Regions from separate parts of the Exiguobacterium sp. s150 genome, predicted to be linked through region 2. Evidence: riboswitches for the same ligand, from Rfam matches in the RefSeq annotation. Region 2 holds a riboswitch; the other holds the start of a gene.
What was found. A riboswitch is a leader RNA that binds a small molecule or an ion and turns the genes downstream of it on or off. The one in region 2 is predicted to bind S-adenosylmethionine.
Positions count from the first base shown of each region.

Region 1: another riboswitch for S-adenosylmethionine. It lies ahead of mtnK (S-methyl-5-thioribose kinase); the one in region 2 lies ahead of KNP76_RS11175 (Na+/H+ antiporter NhaC family protein).

Region 1 covers NZ_JACSMC010000011.1:788-4,197, reverse strand. The annotation lists gene KNP76_RS07250 (2-hydroxy-3-keto-5-methylthiopentenyl-1-phosphate phosphatase) at 1-197, opposite strand, end outside; gene KNP76_RS07245 (2,3-diketo-5-methylthiopentyl-1-phosphate enolase) at 194-1,351, opposite strand; SAM riboswitch class I at 1,422-1,523, opposite strand; SAM riboswitch class I at 1,727-1,830, shown strand; gene mtnK (S-methyl-5-thioribose kinase) at 1,910-3,064, shown strand; gene mtnA (S-methyl-5-thioribose-1-phosphate isomerase) at 3,061-3,410, shown strand, end outside.
Region 2 covers NZ_JACSMC010000023.1:15,937-19,346, reverse strand. The annotation lists gene KNP76_RS11180 (TVP38/TMEM64 family protein) at 1-222, shown strand, start outside; gene KNP76_RS11175 (Na+/H+ antiporter NhaC family protein) at 251-1,537, opposite strand; SAM riboswitch class I at 1,610-1,704, opposite strand; gene KNP76_RS11170 (GGDEF domain-containing protein) at 1,801-3,410, opposite strand, start outside.

The sequences.
Region 1 (3,410 bases), on a different contig from region 2:
TCTCGATATGCGGTACGTTCGCTACTTGGCAACAAGTCGAACAGTTGGCCGACGCCGGAGCGAATCGAGATGTCTTGGGCGAGGATCGCGTCTTTCAGCTCGATCCATTCGGGAGGGGCGAACGCCTTCATCAAGGCGATGATGTTGTCCTCGGCTGTGATGGTCCCGTCGAAATCGCAGAGGATATGGACCGTCATCGCGTCGTCCACGCTTTCAATGCCGTCTCGAGCTCGGTCGTCTGGCCGTCTCGTTGTCCGAGGACGTGCGCGATGGCCTGTTTGAACGCCCGGGCCCCGGCTGCGGCGCCGTCTGGGTGTCCGTGGATGCCACCACCGGCATTGATGACGACATCGGTTCCGAAATCACGGATGATGTCGGGAACGAGCCCTGGATGAATCCCGGCTGACGGGACCGGGAGAATCGCTTTTCTTTCGCTCGGTTCCGCGCTTACATCGCGGATGAGGAGCGCCTCGTCACGCGGCGTCGCGAGCGATCCGTACGGCGATGGAAAGAGCGTCAAGTCGGCACCGGCGAGTCGAGGAAGCTTCCCGAGTAGGAGTGCATGGCTGATTGAACCGGTCAAGGCGCCGGCGAACGCCGGGTGCGCTAAAATCGGCACGTTCACGTCCGGGTCTTTCGCCAGCTCACGCAAGGTATCGAGCCCGTATGTATAGACGTTGAAGAGGAGGGCCGTTGCCCCAGCGTCAATCAACCGTAGCGCTTGGTCACGTAACGTGAACACCGGTCCGCTTAGCGTGACGGCGTACAGGGCACGTTTTCCGGTCGCCTCGTAATGCTCGTCTAAGACGGTGCGGCCGATCTGCGCCCGCTCAAGTGAAGGGGTGAGCGGATTGTCATATAAAATCTCGTCGTCTTTGACGATATCGATGCCCCCGTCGAGCTGGTCACGGAGCTGTGCTTCTAAAAAGGTCAAGTCTCGGCCGATGACCCCTTTGAAGATGCTCATGACGAGTGGCCGGTCGTAGACGCCGAGTAGCTGACGGACGCCTTCTGTCCCGAACTTGGCGCCGGGAAACGTGTCGCGCAACGCTTCAGGTAAATCGAGGTCGACGAGCCGGACCGAGTCGTCGAGTGATAGCTTTCCGAACGTCGTCGTCAAGATGGATGAGAAGTCCGCACTGACGTTATGGAGCGGGTAGCGGATTTTGAAGCGGCTCGTCGTTTCCGTATGTGACGTCGAGACGACTTCGGCGCGATACGCTTGTAACTGTGCTTGTTCTAGGTGTGGTAAGTCCGTCCACGTGCCGACGGTCAACTCGAGCGCGATTTTCGCGGCGAGGTCGGCCACGCGGTCCGTACGGTTAATTTCATAAGTGGCGATGATGCCCATGTTCGTTCCTCCTTCCGGTCAAACAAAAAATGACCCCATGCCGAGGCAAGAGGTCATCATAAAAAATGAACTCTTATCTCTCAGCGTCTGCTGCAAGAATTAGCACCGTGCCCAATCGGGTCGGTTGCTGCGACATCATCGGGCTTGTCCCTCCGTCTGCTCTTGATAAGAATATGATTTGAAGTTGTGAAATTTAATTGAATTTTTGCACAGAATCGTCACAGCGTCAATTCCTTTTTTGAAAATTTTTTATTTTAGAAATTTGTTTCCATATATGCAAACAAAAAGTGACTCGATGCTCAAAAAAACAGCGTTGACAACCAGGGCGTCGACTCCGTAATATTCAGCTCATAGTCACACAAATCGAATAACACACTCTTATCGCGAGTTGGCAGAGGGAATTGGCCCGATGACGCCGCAGCAACCGACCAGTACGGCACGGTGCTACATCCACCAGACGAATGTCTGAAAGATGAGAGGAACAACCAATCTGGCTGTGCCTCTTTCTCGCGGAGAAAGGGGCTTTTTTTGTGGAAATCATCGAAAGGGGAAATAGACATGGCATATCAACCATTTACTGAACAGACGGTCGTCGATCACGTCCGGGCACTCGGACTGATTGAAGAAGGAGGGATCGCCCAATGCGATGAGATTGGGGACGGAAACTTGAACCTCGTCTTCCGCATCCGTCAAGGCGAACAGCGTCTTATCGTCAAACAAGCGCTCCCGTATGCGAAAGTCGTCGGGGAAAGTTGGCCGCTCACGCTTGAACGGGCCTGGATCGAGCAGCTCGCGTTGCGTCAGTTCGCAGAAGTCGTGCCACGTTTCGTGCCGAACGTGCTCGGGAGCGACCGGACGCTCGCGTACACGATTTTAGAGGACTTGTCCGATTATGAAATCGTCCGCACCGGTTACCTCGAAGGGAAGACGTATCCTGAACTGGCCCGTCACGTCGGTGAATTTTTAGGCGAGACGTTGTTCGCCACGTCCGACTACGCGGCCGGTCCAATCGAGAAGAAGCGGAAGGAACGGGAGTATTACAACCCGGAGCTGTGCGACATCACGGAAAAGCTCATTTTCACCGATCCGTATAAAGACACCGAGTCGAACAATATCGAGGCGGCGCTGCGTCCTGACGTCGAACGCCTCTGGCATGACAAGGCGCTCAAAGTCGAGGTGGCGAAACTGAAAGTCGGATTCGTCACGAAACATGACGCCTTGCTTCATGGCGACTTACATACAGGAAGCATCTTTGCGACGACGCAGGAGACGAAAATCATCGATCCGGAGTTCGCATTCTACGGACCGTTCGGCTTCGACGTCGGACAGATTATCGCGCATTTGACGCTCTCCACGTTCCACGATCCGCTCAAGCGATTCGAACGGTTCACGGACGTCCTCACGGTGTGGGAGACGTTTGAGAAGACGTTCCGCCACAACTTCACGAACGCCGTCGAGCCGTTCGACACGGAAGGATATGTCGACGACTTGTTACAAACGATTTTCGCCGACACGGTCGGCTATGCCGGTTGCGAACTCATCCGCCGCGCCATCGGCCTCGCCGGCGTCGCAGACCTTGAGACGTTACCCGAAACGACACGTCTCGAGCGGAAACGCGATGCGCTCGCGCTCGGTACGGCGCTCATTAAAGAACGTCACGAAGTTGACTCGATTGACGGCCTCGTCACCTTGTTATCGGGGGTACGCGTATGACGGTGCAAAACATTCGCTTTGACGTCTCGACCAATGAGTTGATTCTCTTAGACCAGACGCTCCTTCCGCATGAGGCACGTTACGTGACGATCGAGACGCTTGAAGAAGCGGAGCACGCGATTGAGACGCTCCAAGTCCGAGGCGCACCGGCGATCGCGTATTTCGGGGCGTTCGTCCTGGCGAAAGAGGCAGAGCGTCTCGTCGACGACCCAGATTTCACGCGTCGTCTCGAGATTGTCGGACGCCGTTTGATCGCGACACGGCCGACGGCGGTCAATTTACAAAACGTGATCGAGTCGCTTCTCGAATTGAACAGCGGGGACGATTTCGAACAGATTGCTGGGGA
Region 2 (3,410 bases):
GCCGGATTTGGTAAATTGCTCGTCGTGTTGATTTTCTCGGTCATCGGCGACCAGTGGGAAGAGTTCATCCAAAGCCCGTTCCGTTTGTCGATGCTCGGATTATTACTGTTCGTCCTATGGGCGATTAGCCGTGGCCTCGAGGAACTGCTCAAGCGGCGCGCGTTCAAAAAACGGAACGAACAACTTAAACGTGAGCTCGACGCAAAACGAACGACCCTTTGAACGGATTAGATTCAAAGGGTCGTTTTTGTCAGGCTTTTTTCTTGAAGCGCGGGAAGTTGAATGCGATGGCAAGTCCACCGCAGATGAACAAGAGGAACGGATAAAACATGAACGGGACGAGCGCGGGGGACGCGGTGTTCGTCAATTCGGCAGCGATGAGGAGCTGTGCACCGTAAGGCAATAGTCCTTGGACACCGCACGAGAAGATGTCGAGCACGCTGGCTGATTTTTTCCGCTCAATCTCATACGTGTCAGCGATGTTCGCTGCGAGCGGACCTGCCACGAGAATGGAAATCGTGTTGTTGGCCGTGGCGACGTTCGTCGCACTGACGAGTCCGGCGATGCTCCATTCGGCGCCGGCCCGTCGCTGAATCCGCGAGGTGAGGGCGTCACGCAAGTAGGTAAGGCCGCCGTTATGGGAGATGAGTCCGACGAGTCCGCCCATGAAGAGCGTCAAAATCGAAATCTCTGCCATTCCAATCATCCCGTCCGCGACCGCCGTAACGAACGCGGTCACTGACAAGGTCCCGTCAAGTAGACCGATGATTCCGGTCAACACGATGCCACCGAGCAGAACGAGGATGACGTTCAACCCGGTCAAGGCGAGGACGATGACGGCGAGGTACGGGATGAGCTTGTACCATTCAAACGAAGCGATCTCGACAGAAGAGACCGTGCCGCTCGATAGGACGGCAAGGAGAACCGTCGTAATAATCGCGGCCGGCAAGACGATCCAAAAGTTCGTCCGGAATTTGTCACGCATGTTCGTCCGCTGCGTTCGCACGGCGGCAATCGTCGTGTCAGAGATGAACGACAAGTTGTCTCCGAACATGGCGCCACCGACGACGGCTGCCGCGGCGATGGCGATATTGACGCCGCTCTCTTCGTGGATACCGAGCGCGATTGGGGCGAGGGCGGCAATCGTACCGGTCGATGTCCCCATCGCCATCGAGATGAAGGCGGCGATGACGAACAGTCCACTTAACAGGAGCGAAGGCGGGAGCAATGTGAGCGCCGCGTTGACGGTCGCGTCAATCGCCCCAATCTCGCCCGCGACGTTCGAGAACGCACCGGCGAGGAGAAAGATGAAAATCATAATCAAAATGCCCGGATTGCCGGCACCTTGGGCAATCCGTTCCACCGTTTGGGTGACGCTGCCTTTCGTCATCGTAGCCGCGACGATCAAGGCGATGAGTGCCGCGATGAGTACCGGGAATTTATAAAAGTCACCATAGTAAACCCCGGCCCCGATAAAGAAGGCAAGGAAGACGAGTAAAGGCAAGAGTGCCCATTTGTTTGCAGTTGGTTGTTCCAATCGTTTCACCTCATTCATAGAAATAAAAAAGAGAGCCCTTCGAAAAAGGCTCTCTCCATGTAAGAAGCGCCTTTTTCATCTTTCAAGCACGTGCTTGCTGGATTTGGCACAGGTTCCCCGCTGCCGAGACGTCGCAGGGCCAGTCCCTCGGTCTCTCTTGATAAAAAAGTCGGATGATTTAGTTATAAGACACGTTCCCTAACCTATCTGTTTCGAACCGGTTTGTCAATAGAAAATCCCTATGCGCTTCGCATAGGGATGAGTCAGGTCGTCAAATATTGAAAATGGGCGACCCGGTTGCGCCCGGCGTATTTGCCGCCGACGTAAAGCGCCCGGTCGGCGTTTCGAATCGTGTCGTCGAGTCGTTGATCACCGAACGCTTGAATCGTATCGACCCCGATTGAGGCGGTCACTTGGATGTCGATGCCGTCGACACGGAACGGCGTCGCTTCGATTTTTTGCCGGATACGCTCGGCGATTTCGACGGCCTGGTCGGTGTCGCAATGGTTCAAGAGCAGAATGAACTCCTCGCCTCCGTAGCGCGCCGCAAAGTCCTCGGTCCGAAGCGCCTGGCGAATCCGTCGGCCGAACTCTTGGAGAACGCCATCCCCGACTTGGTGACCATGCGTGTCATTGATTTTCTTGAAGAAATCGATATCGAGCATGGCGACGGAGATGGGGTACATCGATCCGTCTGAAATTTGTTGAATTCCATATTCGTAAAACGCCCGCGCGTTGGCGAGGAGCGTCAGACTATCCGTCCGGCTCTCGGTATACAAGCGGTCTCGCTCATGGCAGCGGCTAATCGTCCGATTGAACGATTTGAGCAGCTTGACGATTTCGCGCTGAATGATGAGCGGGTAACCGTAAGCGTGTTCGCCTGTCATGATGAGCCATGTGCGAATGCCTTCGATCTCCTCGGAACGGACCGAGATAAAACTATGATAGTCGTCATGGAACTCTTCGGATAATGGAGCGTCCCATTCAAACCGCATCTCATACTCGACCGACGTTTCGAAAGGATGCGACGTTTCGAGTAAGTCGAACACGCGGGGCCTTTCGACTGGTTGACGCGTCTTCAAGTCGAAGTAGAGCGAGCGGTCGAACAAGGCGAACTCGACGAAGCCGGCGTCATATTGATTCAGCCGTTCACATTGGCTTAAAAATACTTCAATCGCTTGGGCCTCGCTTTGCGACAAGGAGACAGCTTCTTTTGCCTCGTCATACTGCTCGATGAGCGATTTGAACGCGTCTTGCCGTCCTTTTTGAATCAACAGCCGCTTGATGAAAAACGTGAGCGCGGCGGCGATGCTGCTGACGACGAGCAAGTTCGTCTCGCGGAAAAAGGAAGCGGCCAAAATAAAGACGAGGCTGACGATATACGTGTAAAACGCGATGCTTAAAAAATCACGGACGGGCACATCGACACGGAACCACCAACCGACTTGATACTTTTGAATGACGGTGTTCACGATGATGGCGAGAATCAGTCCGGCGAGCGGGAGGAACGAGTCTTGCGTATAAAACCCAAGACCGGTCTGTCCGCCGAGCGCCAAATAGACGCTTGCCGGGATGGCGAGTTCTAAGAAAGACGTGATCGCATTCCACGGGTACGTGAAGCGGAAACGCCTGAGCGCGACGCGCGGCTTCAAGTTGACGAATTGGAAGACGAGCAATCCGATTTGGTTGACGAATAACGCTGTCTCAAAATCGAAGAATAAAAAGATGATGAGGACGATGCTTTCTGAAAATGTGAAATAAACGCCTTTACGCTCGATTGAGTCCATTTGGAAGATGATGACGAGTAACGCGATCAAGATGAACGGCAGCGGCTCGATCGCCGGTGCGTTCAATACGCCTGTCGCGAACAAGG